4 regions of the Ralstonia sp. 24A2 genome follow, and region 2 is predicted to be linked to each of the others. Evidence: predicted binding sites of a transcription regulator. Region 2 holds the regulator's gene; each other region holds the start of a gene.

What was found. Region 2 encodes FNR, which switches genes on or off when oxygen is low (the NO sensors DNR and NnrR bind a similar motif). Its sites were predicted from a motif close to TTGATNNNNATCAA; they were not measured.
Region 1: the regulator FNR is predicted to act here: its motif matches at 2,558-2,571, upstream of hemN (oxygen-independent coproporphyrinogen III oxidase).
Region 3: the regulator FNR is predicted to act here: its motif matches at 2,424-2,437, upstream of ACS13N_RS15375 (PHA/PHB synthase family protein).
Region 4: the regulator FNR is predicted to act here: its motif matches at 2,128-2,141, upstream of ACS13N_RS15275 (universal stress protein).

The regions. Positions count from the first base shown of each region.
Region 1 covers NZ_JBPVZD010000002.1:368,338-372,547, forward strand. Annotated here, with positions in the region: gene pyk (pyruvate kinase) at 1-1,010, shown strand, start outside; gene hemN (oxygen-independent coproporphyrinogen III oxidase) at 1,017-2,501, opposite strand; gene ACS13N_RS06565 (ABC transporter substrate-binding protein) at 2,739-3,851, shown strand; gene ACS13N_RS06570 (UvrD-helicase domain-containing protein) at 3,926-4,210, opposite strand, start outside.
Region 2 covers NZ_JBPVZD010000002.1:2,031,525-2,035,734, forward strand. Annotated here, with positions in the region: gene ccoG (cytochrome c oxidase accessory protein CcoG) at 1-1,077, shown strand, start outside; gene ACS13N_RS14365 (FixH family protein) at 1,103-1,330, shown strand; gene ACS13N_RS14370 (hypothetical protein) at 1,327-1,581, shown strand; gene fnr (fumarate/nitrate reduction transcriptional regulator Fnr) at 1,618-2,346, opposite strand; gene ACS13N_RS14380 (sulfite exporter TauE/SafE family protein) at 2,525-3,268, shown strand; gene scpB (SMC-Scp complex subunit ScpB) at 3,767-4,210, shown strand, end outside.
Region 3 covers NZ_JBPVZD010000002.1:2,242,709-2,246,918, forward strand. Annotated here, with positions in the region: gene mgtA (magnesium-translocating P-type ATPase) at 1-1,755, shown strand, start outside; gene ACS13N_RS15370 (hypothetical protein) at 1,895-2,347, shown strand; gene ACS13N_RS15375 (PHA/PHB synthase family protein) at 2,501-4,210, shown strand, end outside.
Region 4 covers NZ_JBPVZD010000002.1:2,224,325-2,228,534, forward strand. Annotated here, with positions in the region: gene ACS13N_RS15260 (MgtC/SapB family protein) at 13-1,239, shown strand; gene ACS13N_RS15265 (YgaP family membrane protein) at 1,240-1,422, opposite strand; gene ACS13N_RS15270 (CBS domain-containing protein) at 1,433-1,930, opposite strand; gene ACS13N_RS15275 (universal stress protein) at 2,224-2,724, shown strand; gene ACS13N_RS15280 (universal stress protein) at 2,760-3,599, shown strand; gene ACS13N_RS15285 (BON domain-containing protein) at 3,627-4,210, shown strand, end outside.

The DNA.
Region 1 (4,210 bases), 1.7 Mb from region 2:
ACCGCAAGGGCGTGAACGTGCCCGACGCGGTGATCCCCATCCCCGCACTCACCGAGAAAGACCTGCGCGACCTCGAGTTCGCCCTGTCGCTGGGGGTGGACTGGATTGCGCTGTCGTTCGTGCAGCGCGCCGAAGACGTGATCGCTGCGCGCGAGATCATCGGCGACCGCGCCGGCCTGCTCTCCAAGATCGAGAAGCCCGCCGCACTGTTGCACCTGGAAGACATCGTGCAGGCCTCCGACGCGCTGATGGTGGCGCGTGGCGACCTGGGCGTGGAGCTGCCGCCTGAGCGCGTGCCCGGCGTGCAGAAGCGCATCCTGCGCATCGCACGTCAACACGGCAAGCCGGTGGTCGTGGCCACGCAGATGCTCGAATCGATGATCGAAGCACCGGTGCCGACGCGCGCCGAAGCCTCCGACGTGGCAACGGCTGTGTACGACGGCACCGATGCCGTGATGCTCTCGGCCGAATCGGCCAGCGGCAAGCACCCGGTGGCAGCGGTCAGCATCATGAACCGCATCATTGCCGAGACCGAGCGCGACCCGCTCTACCGCAACCTGATCGACGCACAACACCAGGCCCCGCTGCCGACGCGCCAGGACGCCATCTGCGCCGCCCTGCGCGACGTGACGCACATCCTGGGGGCGGTGGCCACCGTCACCTACACGTCCAGCGGCAAGACCAGCCTGCGCGCCGCGCGTGAACGGCCGCTGGCACCCATCGTGAGCATCACGCCGCGCCTGGATACGGCGCGCCGTCTGGCGATCACCTGGGGCGTGCACAGCACCGTGAGCGCCGACGTGCACAGCGTGGATGAAATGGTGGATGCGGCCTGCCGCGCTGCTGCGCGTGAAGGCTTTGCCGTATCGGGCGACCAGATCGCCATCACGGCGGGCATGCCGTTTGGCCAGGCAGGTTCGACCAACCTGCTGCGCCTAGCCGAGGTTTGGCCACAGACGGTCGCAACCGCGCAAACGGAAACGAATGCGCAGGAACCGGCAACGGCTTAAGGCCGGTCAGACCACCTTGGAGTAGCGCGGAACGAAGGCGACGGGCTTGCCCTGCGCCTCGACCGCGCGCTCGGTGCCAACGGCGCGCAGGTGCGCATCGAACACCATCGCGATACGCCGCACCAGCAACCGTCCTTGTGGCGTGATGAGGATGCGCTCGTCGCCCACCTTCACCAGGCCCGCTTCTTCCAGCGGCGCCAGCGCCTCCAGTTCATCGGCAAAGGTGCGCTTGAAATCCAACCCGTGCGTGGCGCCAAACGCGCGCATGTCCAGCTCGAACCCGCACATCAGCTCACCAATCAGCGCACGCCGCACGTGGTCGTCCGGCGTGAGCGACAGGCCGCGCAGCACCGGCAGCGCATTGGCGTCGATGCGCGCGTAGTACGCGTCGAGGTCCTTTTCGTTTTGCGCATACACATCGCCCACGCGGCTGATGGCGGACACGCCAAAGGCCAGCAGGTCGCAATCGGCATGTGTGGAGTAGCCCTGGAAATTGCGCTGCAAGCGCCCTTCGCGCTGCGCAATCGCCAGTGCGTCATCCGGACGCGCGAAGTGATCCATCCCGATATAGACATAGCCCGCGTCCACCAGACGCTCCACCGTCATCGCCAGCAGGTCGAGCTTCTCGTCGGCGGTCGGCAGCGCGAGCAGGTCGATGCGGCGCTGCGGCTTGAACAGGTGCGGCAGGTGCGCATAGCTGTAGACGGAAAGCCGATCCGGCGCCATCTCCAGCACGCGGTCCAGTGTCGCGTTGAATGTCTCGGTACGTTGATGCGGCAAGCCGTAGATCAGGTCAAAGCTGATCGATTCGAAGCCGAGGCGGCGCGCGCTATCGACCACGCGGCGCGTGTCTTCCACGCTCTGGATGCGGTGGACGGCGCGCTGCACCTCCGGATCAAAGTCCTGAATGCCAAGGCTGGCGCGATTGAAGCCGAGGTCGGCCAGGATGGACAGCGTGGCGTCGTCTGCGTGGCGCGGGTCGAGTTCGACGGAGATTTCCGCGTCGGGCATCAGATCGAAATGTTCGCGTGTGGCGGCCATCACGGCGCGCATCTCATCGTGTGTGAGGAAGGTGGGCGTGCCACCGCCCCAATGCAGTTGCGTCACGCGGCGCAGCGGGCCGACGTGGCCGGCCACGAGGGCCATCTCCTGCGCCAGGGCGCGGATGTAGCGCGCACTGCGCGAGTGGTCCTTGGTGATGACCTTGTTGCAGCCGCAGTAGTAGCAGAGGTTCGCGCAGAACGGCAGATGCATGTACAGCGACAGGGGTGCATGCAGCGCCGGCGCAATCGCGGCGCGTCGGTGCAGTGCGTCGAGGTAGGCCGCGTTGCTGAAGCCGTTGTGGAAGCGGTCCGCTGTCGGGTACGACGTATAGCGCGGACCATGCGTATCAAAACGCTGCACCAGCGCGCGCACCTGCGGTGCAGACCAGCGGAAAGCGGTGTCATTGGCAGCCGCATCCTGGGCGGCCGGTTGGGCAAAGGGGAACATGGGGCGTGGGGTGCGAGGGCGATGGTTGATGCTATTCCCGCGCTCCCAGCGGCGCGTTGATATGTGTCAACGTCGGTCAATGCGGGTTCAAACGCGCCGGTCCCTCCATCAGGAGGGGCTCAACTTCACTGATCTGTCACGTTCGACCGCCTAACATCGACGATTGGCGCGCACTCGCCTGCCAGGCCGGTCACAACAAGAACAACGCGCCGTCGATTCGTCTTTGGGGGAAGCATGATGTGGCAGACACTGGCACGCCGCTGCGCGTGCGTATTCGCCTGCGCAACCGCCGTTGTGACGCTGACGGCGCATGCGCAAGGCAATACCACCCTTGTTGTCGGGCAGTTGGTCGAGCGCGGCGGCGCCCAGGCCGACTACGCGCGTGATTTCATGGCCGGCGCCAAGGTCGCGTTTGATGCGGCCAACCTGAGCGGTGGCATCAAGGGCCGGCGCATCAGCCTGGTCCGTCGCGAAGTCGAACAGCCCGAAGCGGTGCCGCAGGCCATCGACATGATCGAGCGCGACCGCGTGGAAGTGCTCTTTGGCGTAAGCGAACGCCTGCTGCCCGCGCTGACGGCGTCTCCGGAGATCGCGCGGCGCAATGTCCCGCTGCTGGCACCGCTCTCGGGCGCCATGTCCACGTCGGACAACGTCTGGTTCATCCGCCCCGACTACGACCACGAGATCATCGCCGCCCACAACCGGCTGCGGCAGTTCGGCATGCGGCGCATCGCGCTGGTCACCACTGCGGGGTTCGATCCGCAACTCGGTACGCGTCTGCGCAACACGCTGGCAGCTACAGCGCCCGCCAAGGGGGATGCCGCCGAGACGCTCGATCTCTACACCCTGACGGGCGATCCGGGCGAACTGGCCGCACGTATCGCCCCGACCAAGCCGACCGCCGTCATCGTCGCCGGCGATACCCTCGCCTATGCCAGTGTTGGCCGCGCACTGGCGCAGCACGGGTGGTATGGCTTCCTGGTCGGGCTCTCTTCGGTTAATCCGCAGGTGGCGCGTGAAATTCTCGGCACCGGTTACAGCGGCGGCATGCTGCTCGCGCAGACCGTGCCGAACCCCGCCGTCGGCAACACGAAAATCACGCGCGAGCACATCGCACGGATGAAGCAGTTTCTGGATGAACCGCCGTCGGGGGCCACGTTGTCGGGTTATATCGCTGCGACGTATTTGATTCAGGCGATCAACGCAGCGGGCGGGAAAGTGTCGGGCGCCGAGTTGCGACGCGCGTTGCAGACGCGGGTGGACGTGGGGGGATTTACCTTGGATTTCACTCGGGGGAATCGGGGGAGTGAGTTTGTGGATCTCAACTACATCCAGGGGACGGGGAATTGATTGGGGCTTGGTGGTTTGCCTCCCTTTCGTCCCCGGCAGGGGATGAAACAAGGGATGGACCAAAAGCAAAAAACTCAGGTCGCCACGGTTTTTTTTGCAGCCAGCAACCCCTTCAACGCCCCCAACCGATCCTTAGGCGACATCGCCGGCATGGAATCCTCCGGCGTCGGCCCAGCATCATCACCCAACTTCATCTCAGCGATATACCGCGACGGCTCACACACCACCGTCTCCCGCGCCCGCTTGCGCTTCTTGCACCAGCTGATATGCAAGCTGCGTTGCGCCCGCGTAATCCCCACATACATCAGCCGCCGCTCTTCTTCGATCTTCTCGTCGGTCAAGTCATCGTCTTCCCGACA
Region 2 (4,210 bases):
TACACCGAAATCTTCATGTGGATCGAGCGACATATCGAAGGCGACCGCTTCGCCCGCATCCGTCTCGACGGTGAGCGCTGGAGCCTGCGCAAGCTACGCCTCAAGGCGGCCAAGCATTCAGCCTGGGTGGTGATTGCGCTGTGGACGGGCTTCACCTTCGTCGGCTTCTTCACGCCGATCCGTGAGCTCGGCATGGAGACGTGGACGCTGTCGCTCGGGCCGTGGCAGACCTTCTGGATGCTGTTCTACGCATTCGCCACCTGGGGCAATGCAGGCTTCCTGCGCGAGCAGGTGTGCCTCTACATGTGTCCGTACGCCCGCTTCCAGAGCGTGATGGTCGACCCTGATACCTACGTCGTCACCTATGACACGCAACGCGGCGAGCCGCGCGGCAGCCGCTCGCGCAGTGCAGACTTTGCAGCGCAAGGGCTCGGTTCATGCGTGGACTGCAGCATCTGCGTGCAGGTGTGTCCGACCGGCATCGACATTCGTCAGGGCCTCCAGTACGAGTGCATCGGCTGCGGCGCCTGCATCGATGCGTGCGATCAGGTGATGGACAAGATGCGCTACCCGCGCGGCTTGATCCGCTACACATCCGAGCGCGCGATGCACGACCGGCTTACCCCGAAGGAGGCGCGGCGCCATCTGCTGCGCCCGCGCGTGCTGATCTATACCGGGATCATGCTGGTGCTCATTACGGGCTTCATCGTTGCGCTGACGATGCGCCAGCCACTCAAGGTGGACGTGATTCGCGATCGTGGTGCACTGGCCCGCGAGGTGGACGGCGGCAAGATCGAGAACGTCTATCGCCTGCAACTGATGAATGCTTCCGAGCAACCTATGCGCGTGACTATCACTGCTGAGGGGCTGCCGCAACTGGACGTGCAGGGCGGTCGTGGCGAATCGACCACGCTTGAACTGGCGCCGGCGGCCAATCGTCTGCTGCCGATCCGCGTGCGTCGCCCGGCAGACGACGTGGGAGCCGGCTCGCACAAGATCCGCTTCGTGATCCAGGCAGACATCGGCAGCGAAAGCCTCGTGCTGCGCGAGCCGTCGAGTTTCATCGTGCCGCGCTGATGCGGTTTTAAAACAGGAGACACAGATGCAGACAATGCAATCTTCCGCTCCGGCCCGGCCATGGTGGCGCGAGCCCTGGCCTTGGCTGCTGATGGCCGGCCCCTTTGTCGCCATGGTCGGGTGTGGCGTCACCATCTGGCTGGCCGTGTCGCATCCGGACCCCGTCATTCATGACAACGTCGTGCGGCGCGGCTTGGTCGTCGAGAAGCCCGTCTCCGTGCCGGCCCAAGCCGCCCACGGGGAGGTCCGATGAAACGCCGCCTGCTGATGTGGATTCTCTGGCCAGCATTTCTGTGCGCAGCGCTGGCCGAGCTGGTTGTGTTTGCGGTGGTGGACCCGGCCGATCTGCGCTTCTTCGGCGAGCAGATTGCCGTGTCGGCCGAGGCGGTCTACACGGTGTCGTTCTTCGTGTTCTGGTTGCTGTGCGGATTGTCGAGCGCACTCACGCTGTACGTGTCGCCGGGTATCGGCAAGCTGGAGGCGCATGAGCATCCGCTCGTATGAGCAGATGCCTTGGAGGCAGTGGAAGTGATGAGCGGCTCAGTTGGCCTGTCCACTCATTACCTGGCGCAGGCCTGCCATGTCGATCAGCTTGACGTGGCGCTGGCGGATCTGGATCAGGCCGGCTTCAGCAAAGCGCGAGAACAGGCGGCTTACGGTTTCGAGCTTCAGGCCCAGATAGCTGCCGAGTTCTTCGCGGCTCATGCGCAGCACGAACTCGGTCGACGAATACCCGCGCTGGGCTGAACGCTTGGACAGGTTGAGCAGGAACGCGGCAAGGCGTTCTTCAGCGCGCATCGAGCCGAGCGTCAGCAGCATCTGGTGATCCTGCGAGATCTCCTTGCTCATGAGGCGAAGGAACTGGTGCTGCAAAGAGGGCAGCCGGCGCGAAAGCTGTTGCAGTTGGTCGTAGCGCACCACGCAGACTTCGGTGTCTTCCAGCGCGGTGGCGTCCGATACGTGGCACATGTCGCCAATGCCGTCGAGCCCGACAATCTCGCCGGGCAGGTGAAAGCCGGTGATCTGATGGCGGCCGTCTTCCAGCGTCAGGTGCGTCTTGAGCGTGCCGAAGCGGATGCCGTACACGGCTTCTAGCGGTTCACCGAGGGCGTAGAGCGTCTGGCCTTTCTTGATGCGGATGCGCTCGGCAACCAACTCATCCATCTTGCGCACGTCTTCCGAATTCATGCCCACCGGCAGACAGATCTGGCCGAGTACGCAGGTGGAACAACGGGAAGCTTGGTCGGTGAGTGCGATTCGTGTGAGCACAGGGGGCGAGTGAATTTCGAGTAAGTGAAATGAGAAATTCTTGTGATGCAACCGCGGCCTATTATAACGGCGACCATGCTGATATCGGATTGTTCCGATAACGTGAATTGCGCGAAATGCACGGAATTCCCGTCAGCAAAACACTAACTTTGGCCCATATCAAAAGAGCGTCAAAAAGATGAATGTTGCTGCGCTCGTGAGCGTTTTTCTGATCGCGCTGCTTGGGGGGGTCCACTGCCTGGCAATGTGCAGCGGTATCGCGTTGGCCGCTGAGCGCGGGCAGGTGCCGGTGCGCATCGTTTCGCGTCGCAGGCTGGCGTTCGAGCAAGCGGTCATGCATGCCGGGCGCATCAGTATGTACGCGGTGTTGGGGGCCATCATGGGCGCGCTCGGTGCCACGGTTTGGCGCCAGCAGTGGCTGCCGATTCAACGCGGATTGTTCGCATTTGCCAGTGCGCTGCTGCTGGTTTATGGCGTGCTGCTACTCGTACGTACCACGGGTGATACCTGGCGCAATCCTTGGTTGGAGCGCGTGCTTGGTCGGGTGGCTGGTGCGCTGTCGAAAACGGGGGGGCGATTGGGTGGAAATCTGCATCGCAGCCCGCCGTTAGTGCGGCGCTATGTCACGGGCTTGGCATGGGGGCTCGTACCGTGCGGTATGGTTTACGGGGCCCTGGCAGTGGCGTTGTTGGCGGGCAACGCGTCATCGGGGGCGGTTGTGATGCTGGCGTTTGGTGCGGGCACGCTGCCGAATCTGCTCATGATGTCCGGGTTGGCTGGCTGGTTGAGGGGGCTGTCTCGCCGAAAATGGGCGCGTGGCGCGGCGGGTGCCGCCATCGCCGCCTTTGGCATTTGGGGGCTGGTGTGTGCTGCGTGGCTGCCAGAGATGCTCAACGCACACGGTTTCTGCCTAGTGCTGTAGCTGTTTGAAGCACCTGCAGACCAGCGTCTGGCCTGGGGCGGGGCACTAGGACATCTTCCCGGTTGCGGCACCGCAGGAAATTGCCCTACAATCAAATACAATTCGACTCGCCCACCGCGCAGATCAACAATCCTAAGCGCGGCGCCAAGCGACGCCATCCAGCGCGAAAGCCACAAAAAAGGCCGCCCTGGACAGTCGATTCGGGCAGGGTGCCAGTCTTCGTTGGCAACCGCCCGGTGCAGTATCCGTCCCCATGGCGGCGGAAGAAATTGCCCTTGTGGTGCCTGACCGGCACCGGATCAACTCGCTCCTCCGGCCCTTTTTGCGGGCACAGCCACTGCGTTTCGGTGTAAGGCCCAATTGGTCTAATTGGCCCTCGCGCGCCGGGCCCGGGCGGGCAACAGCATTCAGACATGCCGCGTGCGTCGCGGCGGGACGACAAACCTCAAGCGTGACGGCGACCTGCCGACCGCGAGCAATGACGAGCCGCTCAACCGAATGAATACCCAAGAGGCGAAGATCGTCCTCGAGACCGCGCTGATCTGCGCGCAGGACCCCTTGCGAGTCAATGACTTGCGCAAGCTGTTCGATGAAGATGTTTCCGCGGACACCATTCGCGTGCTGCTTGAAGAGCTGCGCCAGGACTGGCTCAACCGTGGTGTCGAACTGGTCGCGCTGGCCTCGGGCTGGCGCTTGCAGAGTCGCCCTGAGATGCGCGTGTATCTCGATCGCCTGCATCCGGAAAAGCCGCCCAAGTACTCGCGCGCGGTGATGGAAACGCTGGCGATCATCTCGTATCGCCAGCCGGTCACGCGCGGTGATATCGAAGATATTCGCGGCGTCACGGTCAACACGCAGGTCATCAAGCAGATCGAGGACCGCGGCTGGATCGAGGTGATTGGCCACCGCGATGTGCCGGGCCGTCCGGCGTTGTATGCCACC
Region 3 (4,210 bases), 210 kb from region 2:
AACTGGTTTGAGGCACTCCTGTTTGCCGTGGCGGTTGCGGTGGGCCTGACGCCCGAGATGCTGCCGATGATTGTGACGGTGAACCTTGCCAAGGGCGCGATCGCCATGTCGCGCAAGAAGGTCATCGTCAAGCGGCTCAACGCCATCCAGAACTTTGGCGCCATGGATGTCTTGTGTACCGACAAGACGGGCACGCTTACCCAAGACCGCATCATTCTCAAGCACCACCTGGACTTGCGTGGCGAGGAGTCCGATCAGGTCTTGGAGTATGCATTCCTGAATAGCTTCTATCAGTCTGGCCTGAAGAACCTGCTGGATATCTCGGTGCTCAAGCACGTTGAACTGGAGCAGCGGCTGGACGTTCACGCGCGTTTTCGCAAGATTGATGAACTGCCGTTCGACTTCGAGCGGCGACGCATGTCGGTGGTCCTGGAGCGGGGCGATGGCAGCCACGTCCTGATCTGCAAGGGCGCGGTGGAAGAGGTGTTGGGCGCCAGCTCGCGCTACGCCAATGGCGAAGAGGTCGGCCCTTTGGAGTCAGGGCATCTGGAACACGCCAAGCGCATGGCGGAGGACCTGAATGGCGATGGTTTCCGTGCTGTGGCGGTGGCATACAAGGAGCTACCGCAGCAGCAGTCCCAATACGCCGTGGCGGATGAGTCGGACCTGATATTGCTTGGCTACATCGCGTTTCTCGACCCGCCGCGGGAGACCGCCGCTGAAGCCATCTCCGCGCTCAAGGCCAGCGGCGTGGCCGTCAAGATCCTGACGGGTGACAACGCCATCGTTGCGCGCAAGATCTGTCGGGAGGTCGGTCTGGACGTCGATCCGGTTGTGCTGGGTACGGAGCTGTCCACCATGTCGCCGGATCAGATGGCCGAGACGGCGGAGCGTGCCTCGGTGTTTGCCAAGGTGTCGCCCGCGCAGAAGGCGGCGATTGTCGAGGCACTGCATCGCAAGGGGCACGTTGTCGGCTTCATGGGGGACGGCATCAACGACGGGCCTGCACTCAAGGCGGCCGACGTCGGTATCTCGGTGGACAGCGCCGTCGACATCGCCAAGGAATCCGCCGACATCATCCTGTTGGAGAAGAGTCTGGCCGTGCTGGGCGAGGGCGTGACGGAAGGGCGCAAGGTCTTCGGCAACATCGTCAAGTACATCAAGATGGGTGCCAGCTCGAACTTCGGCAACGTGTTCAGTGTGCTGGGCGCCAGCCTGTTTCTGCCGTTCCTGCCGATGGCGCCGGTCCAGGTGCTGCTCAACAACCTGCTGTACGACTTCTCGCAAACCGCCATCCCGACGGACAACGTGGATGAGGAGTACCTTGTCCGGCCGCGTCGGTGGGAGATCGGCCACATCCTGAAGTTCATGCTGTACATCGGGCCCGTCAGTTCGGTATTCGACTTTGCGACGTACGCCCTGATGCTGTGGGTGTTTCATGCATGGGGCAATCCGCAACTCTTCCAGTCGGGGTGGTTTGTCGAGTCATTGCTGACCCAGACGCTCATCATCCACATCATCCGAACCGCCAAGGTGCCCTTCGTGGAAAGCCGGGCAAGTACGGCGTTGATCGCAACCAGCGTCGCCATTGCTTGCGCCGGGGTTGCCATGCCACTGACGCCGTTGGGCACGCTGTTCGGCTTCGTGCCGTTGCCGCTGGCCTACTGGCCCTGCCTGGTGGCGATTGTTGTCGTCTATGCCTTGCTCACCCATCTGATGAAGACCTGGTACGTGCGCCGGTACGGGCTCGACTAAGCCGGTCGGCAGCGTAGGCGCCATGTATTGAGCGCGCGAGTACAGCCTTTTGACTATCGTCAGCCGCGCCGTGGATTTGGCGTCGTAGCATGAGTCAAGAAAAGAAGGGGCGGGAATACGCCCCGGGAAGGGGGAAACCATGCTGGAAAAACAGCCCGATGAAGTCGTTGCGGCCACGCTTTGGGAGCTTGAGGCAACGGTGGCAGCGACCTTGCCATGGAGCGCGCTGATTCGCGCGACGCGCTCGGATTGCGGAGGCTACAACGTTGAAGCCAAATGGCCCTGGCTGGGGACACATGGCAATTCGATGTTGTGCGCGCTGGCGATCCATTTTCCTGCCGCCGAGTCCCGTGTCTACTGCGCTCTGGGCCACCCGGGGCGGGAAGAGGTGCGCCAACGCATTGGCGAGTGGCTCAGTGCTGAGCTTGAGTCGCAGTTCGCTGAACTGACAGCGGATATCGGCTTCAGCATCAACCGCACGGTGCCGACAGCGCTGTTCTTTGACGACGTGGACTCGATTCGCGTCACCGCGCAAGACAAACGGCACGACTTTGCACTGTATCGGGGCGCGCCGCCGCCACAGCCGGTGTGATGCCCGCTGTGATGCCTTTCCACGGCCGCGTGTCATTGCTGTGAAGGGCGTCTAGAGTCGGCACTCTTGTCTCGGTTTGAGATGCATCAAGTTCATGCCGCGGCAGCTGGCATCTAATGGGTTGCATATTTGCAACCGTTTGACGCCCCGACCATGCGCACCGCCCCCGTGCCGTCTTCCCCAGCCGCCGAGCTGATTGATCCACCGTTTCACGCTGCGCTTGCACGTACGTCGAGTTCGCTCTCGCTGGTGTCGATGCAACTGGCGTTGCTCGATTGGGCCCTGCACCTGGCGGTGTCACCCGGTAAGCGGCTCGATCTGTGCCGCCTGGCGCTGACCCAGGCCGAGCAGCTCGGGCGCTACGTCCAGAGCTGCACGGCGGCCGGCCCTCAGCAGCCGTGTCTTTGCGTTCTGCCGCCGGCACAAGACCGTCGTTTCCAAGCGGACGAGTGGCGCCTGTGGCCGTTCAACGTGCTGCACCAGTCCTTTCTGCTGACCGAGCAATGGTGGGAGGCGGCCACGCGCGGCGTGTGGGGCGTCGCCAGGCACCATGAAGACGTGGTGGCTTTTGCCGCACGGCAGTGGCTCGACATGATGTCGCCAGGCAACCAGCTGGCGACGAACCCTGTCGTCCTGCGCCAGACCGTTGAGCAGCACGGCACGAATCTCGTGCGGGGCGCGCTCAATGCACTTGACGATCTGGAGCGCGCCATGAGCGGGGCGCCCGCCGCCGGCACCGAACGTTTCGTGGTGGGGCGCGACGTGGCGGTGACGCCCGGCAAGGTCGTGCTGCGCAATCGCCTGATGGAGCTGATCCAGTACACCCCCATCACGTCTGTCATGCCCAAGGTCCAGGCCGAGCCCATCCTGATCGTGCCGGCGTGGATCATGAAGTACTACATCCTGGATCTGTCCCCGCAGAACTCGTTGATCCGCTATCTGGTGGAGCAGGGCCATACCGTGTTCTGCATCTCCTGGAAGAACCCTGACGAGGCGGACCGCGATCTCGACATGGATGACTACCTCAAGCTCGGCGTCTTCGCCGCGCTCGATGCGGTCAATGCCATCGTGCCGAATCAGCGCGTGCACGCCACGGGCTACTGCCTGGGCGGCACATTGCTGGCCATTGCCGCGGCGGCCATGGCGCGCGATGGCGATGCGCGGCTGGCGTCCATGACGCTCTTTGCCGCGCAGACAGACTTTTGCGAACCGGGTGAACTCGGCCTGTTCATCGACGAGGCGCAGGTCAGTCTGCTTGAAGCGCAGATGGCGCAGACCGGCTACCTGCGTGCAAGCCAGATGGCTGGCGCCTTCCAGATGTTGCGATCGTACGACTTGCTGTGGTCACGCGTGGTGGGCGAATACCTGCTGGGCGATCGCGCGCCCATGAACGACCTGATGGCCTGGAACGCCGATGCCACGCGCATGCCCGCGCGCATGCACAGCCAGTACCTGCGGCGCCTGTTCCTGAATGACGACCTGAGCGAGGGGCGCTACCCCGTCAACGGCAAGCCGGTGGTCCTGAACGATCTGGACCTGCCGATCTTCGTGGTGGGCACGCTGACTGATCACGTCGCGCCATGGCGCTCGGTCTACAAACTGCATCACCTGACCGAGGCGGAGCTGACGTTCGTGCTGACCAGCGGCGGCCACAATGCCGGCATCGTCAGCCCGCCGGCAAACTCGCATCGGCGCTTCCAGATGCAGACACGCCACGCAGGCGCGGTTTCGCTGGCGCCGGATGACTGGTTGGCATCCGCCCCCACCGTGGACGGTTCATGGTGGCCGGCATGGCATGCATGGCTGACCGCGCATGCATCTGCCCCCACACCGGTCAAGCCACCCAAGATGGGTGCTCCGGGT
Region 4 (4,210 bases), 190 kb from region 2:
GCCGTAAAAGGAATGTCCTCGCTACTGTCGTTTTCCGTTGCGTTGGGCTTGGCGCTAGCCATCGGTCTTGAGCGAGAGCGAAGCCACGCAGGTGTTGAAGAGTTGCCCGCTGGAATGAGGACGTTTGCGATCGCGGGGTTGGCGGGGGCGATTGCTGCGAGCCTTCCCATTCCATTTGCGGTGCCTAGCGTCCTACTTGGTATTGCGGCGCTCGCCGCTGTCGAGTATCACCACTCGGCCGAAGACGATCCCGGGCTGACCACGGAACTAGCGCTTGTCGCAACGACCCTGCTGGGCGCATACGCCGTGAGCGAGCCGGAAATGGCTGCCGCGCTGGGGACGGTACTGCTGATGTTGCTGTACGCCAAAACGGCGTTGCATCGATTCGCCCGCACGGTGATCACACAGCGTGAGCTTGCTGACTTGCTGACGCTCGCCGTCGCGGCATTGCTCATCTGGCCTGCGATTCCCGATCGATCCATGGGCCCGCTGCAGGCCTGGAACCCGCATTCGCTCTGGTTGGCGGTGTTGCTCGTCATGCTGATGGGAAATGTCGGTCACGTGGCGGTGCGATGGCTTGGCGACCGCATCGGACTCCCGTTGGCAGGCTTGTTCAGCGGTTTTGCGTCCAGCGTGGCGACCATTGCAAGCATGGGGGCACGGGCACGCGCGAAACGTTCGTCAACAAGCGGGGCTGTTGCTGCAGCATTGCTGTCGAACGTTGCAACATTGGTACAGATGGCGTTGCTGGTGCTTGCGATCGATCCTGCCTTACTGCGGTCCTTGGTGATACCGCTTGCCGTTGGCGTGCTGGTGACGGCGGGCTGGGCAGGATTTTGGATGATGCGTGACAGCGCGGCGCTTGAAGCGGAGGGGGACAATGCGTCCTCTTCAATTCATTGGCGCGCCGCCGTCGGCTTTGGGCTGTGGACGGCAACCTTGCTGCTGATCGCAGCGGTGTCGCGGGAGTGGTTTGGGACCGTTGCGGTGGTCGCAGTTACATTGTTTGGTGCGTTAGCTGATGTGCATGCTGCCACCGCTGCTATCGCTACCCAGGCGGCTGGCGGAGCAATTGCGCGTTTGGCCGCAGGCGCACTCATCATGCTGGCGTTGTCCGTCAACACCCTGACCAAAGTGGTTGTTGCAACCAGTGGGGGGAAAGCATTTGCGGGTCAGGTCGCTGTCGGCTTGCTGACCGCGCTCGTTGCAAGCTGGATGATATTTTGGATTGCCGCCTAGTCAATCTCGGCCGATGCCCATCATCCAATAGACCGGGCACATGCGGATGAGGCCGGTGAGTAGCGGTACCAGGCCAAGCCATCCAACCCAGGCCGGTACCTTGCTGAACAGCGCCAGCAGAATCATCACGATACCGATCAGGATGCGAATGACGCGGTCGGTGGTTCCAACATTGGGAAACATGGCAGCGCTCCTACTGATGAAATGAAATCGGGTGGACGTCCGAAACGGTGATTGGAGACAGGGTTTCGGAACCATGATCGGTGCACCGGTCGCGGCCGAGAATGCCGGCCAACAGAGTCCATTCGCCGCCGATCGCGCGGATGGTGTCATCCAGAGTCAGCATGCCGATGAGCTGCTGCTGATCGTCAATCACCGCAAGGCGATGCAGGCCGTGACCGAGCATGGTGCGCAGTGCTTCGCTGATGACTGCATGCCCCTGAATGGTCAGCACGCCGCGCGTCATGACTTCGGACACGGTGGTTTGAGCGCAATTGGCCTGGCTGGCGATGCCATGCACCACCATGTCGCGGTCCGTCACGATGCCGACAACCCGCATTCCTGTTACGCCGTGCTCAGTCACGAATAACGCCCGCAGGCATTGGTCTCGCATCAGCCGAGCGGCCGTCTGCAGCGTTGCGGATACCGGAACGTGGACGATGCGGTGGGAGCAAATCTCACTGACCCTCATGCTGGACTCCGATGCGCGTACGTTTTCACTATATGAACGGGCAGAGTTCGGAAGTTGATCCCGCACAAGATGTGGTGGCCCCACGTAGACGTAGCGATTGCTGGCGGCGGTGGGCAAGGGAAAAGTCTAGCGAGTTGCACACCGACCCCTTTGAGGCAGATCAAGTGGGGTTGAGCCGCTTCGCGGGTGGGCAAACGCTGATGTAAATCAAGGGTCAATTCATCCAGTGGTCCAACATGGAATCACGTCAGCCCGTGCTTGGGCGCTCGGCCGATTCAATGTGGAGGCACATCATGTACGACCGGATTATGGTGGCAGTGGACGGCAGTCCTACTGCGGATCGCGCCCTGGGTGAGGCAATCCAGCTTGCGCTCAAGCTGGATGCCGAGCTCGTCATCGCCCACGTGATCGACAACAGCTACCTCAGGTACGACGTCGGTTACATCGACGTACGTGGCTTTACGGAGATGCTGATCGATGCAGGTAAGCAGATTGTGGCGGATGCAAAAGCCAAAGCTGAGAAAGCGGGTGTCCGTGTCAAAGGCGTGGTTGTGAACGACCCGATTGGCAGCTTTGACGTCGGTTTTGCGATTGAGCAAATGGCCAACGACGCTCAGGCCAAGCTGCTGGTACTCGGCACGCACGGTCGGCGTGGATTCCGTCGCATGCTGCTCGGTAGCGTGGCGGAGAGCGTGACCCGGCAAAGCACCCTCCCGGTGTTGCTGGTGCGGGCCGTTCCGCCTGAAACCGAGCACACCATGACGGAACCGCTTGCCAACCTCGCCATCGCCTAGTGTGCGCTGCCTTTGAAACAGAAGAGAACTCAATCATGACCTATGCCAGTGTGATGGTGCACCTGGATGCCAGCGAGCGCGCGGTGCACCGCCTCAGTCTTGCCGCGTGCTACGCGCAGGCGCACCACGCAAAGCTCATCGCTGTCTACGCAAGCTTTGCGCCAAGCCCGAACTGGTTCTACCGGATGGAAGGCGCAGCGCATTACTTGGAAGAGGACCGCAATCGGCGCGACCGTGTTCGGGACGTTGTACACGCGCGTTTTCGTGAGGCGATGCAATCCGTTCCTGTTGAGACGGAATGGCGGGCAGTCGACGGTGATCCGCTGGCTGAGGTGTTGCGTCAGGCTCGTGAAGCAGACCTGTTGGTTGTCGGCCAGGAAGACGCGAGCGACGCCGAGAGCTTTGTTGCCCCCGATTTTGTTGAAACGCTGATCCTTGAGTCAGGCCGGCCGGTACTGGTCGTGCCGTATGCAGGCCGCTTTACGAGCGTGGCGCAGAAGGTGCTAGTGGCGTGGAGCGGTGGCCGAGAGTCGGCACGTGCGCTGCACGATGCCATGCCGCTGATGTCCGGAAACACCGTACGGGTGCTGCAAATGACGGGTGACCGCCCGCAACATTGGGCGGAGGACACGACCGTTGGCCAAGTCGCCCGCGCACTGCTGGCACATGGCATTGAACCCACGGTTGAGGAAGCGCGTTGTGTGGATTCCGACGTCGCAGTTGGCGAGATGCTGCTGTCGCGCGCCGCCGATTTCAGCGCAGACCTGATCGTGATGGGGGGCTACGGGCACAGCCGTTTGCGTGAACTCGTGCTTGGTGGGGTGACGCGCACGCTGCTCAAGACGATGACCGTACCGGTCTTGCTGTCTCACTGAGTCCGGACGTTGTTCCAGGAGACCACCATGAAGAACGACATCCAGCTCAAGAGCGACGTGGAAGAAGAACTGCAATGGGATCCGGCTGTGGATGCCGACCGGTTTTCCGTTCGCGTCAAGAACGGCGTCGTCACGATTTCGGGCAGTGCCGATAGCTTTGCGGACAAGCATGCCGCAGAGGAAGCCATTCGCCGGGTAGCTGGTGTGACCGCGCTTGTTGTGCACGTGCAGGTGCGCGTGCCGCCCGATATGCGGCGCCCTGACGAGGAAATCGCTCAAGCTATCAGCGACGCCCTCCACTGGAATACCGCCGTGCCTGCCGACGCCATTCGCGTCATGGTCGAGGACGGTGCAGTGACCTTGCGGGGCGAGGTTGACCAAGATTTTCAGCGTCGTGCAGCACTGGATACCGTGCAGCGTGTGCGCGGCGTGACATCGGTTGCCAACGCATTGACCCTACGGGAAGCCGCTGGCCCGGCTGACCTGTCTGAGCGCATCGTCAAGGCGCTGCAGCGCCAGGCCGTTCTCGACGCCGCGCGGATCAATGTCGTGGTGGCGGATGGCACGGTCACGCTGTACGGGCCCCTGCGCAATCTGCATGAATGCCGTGC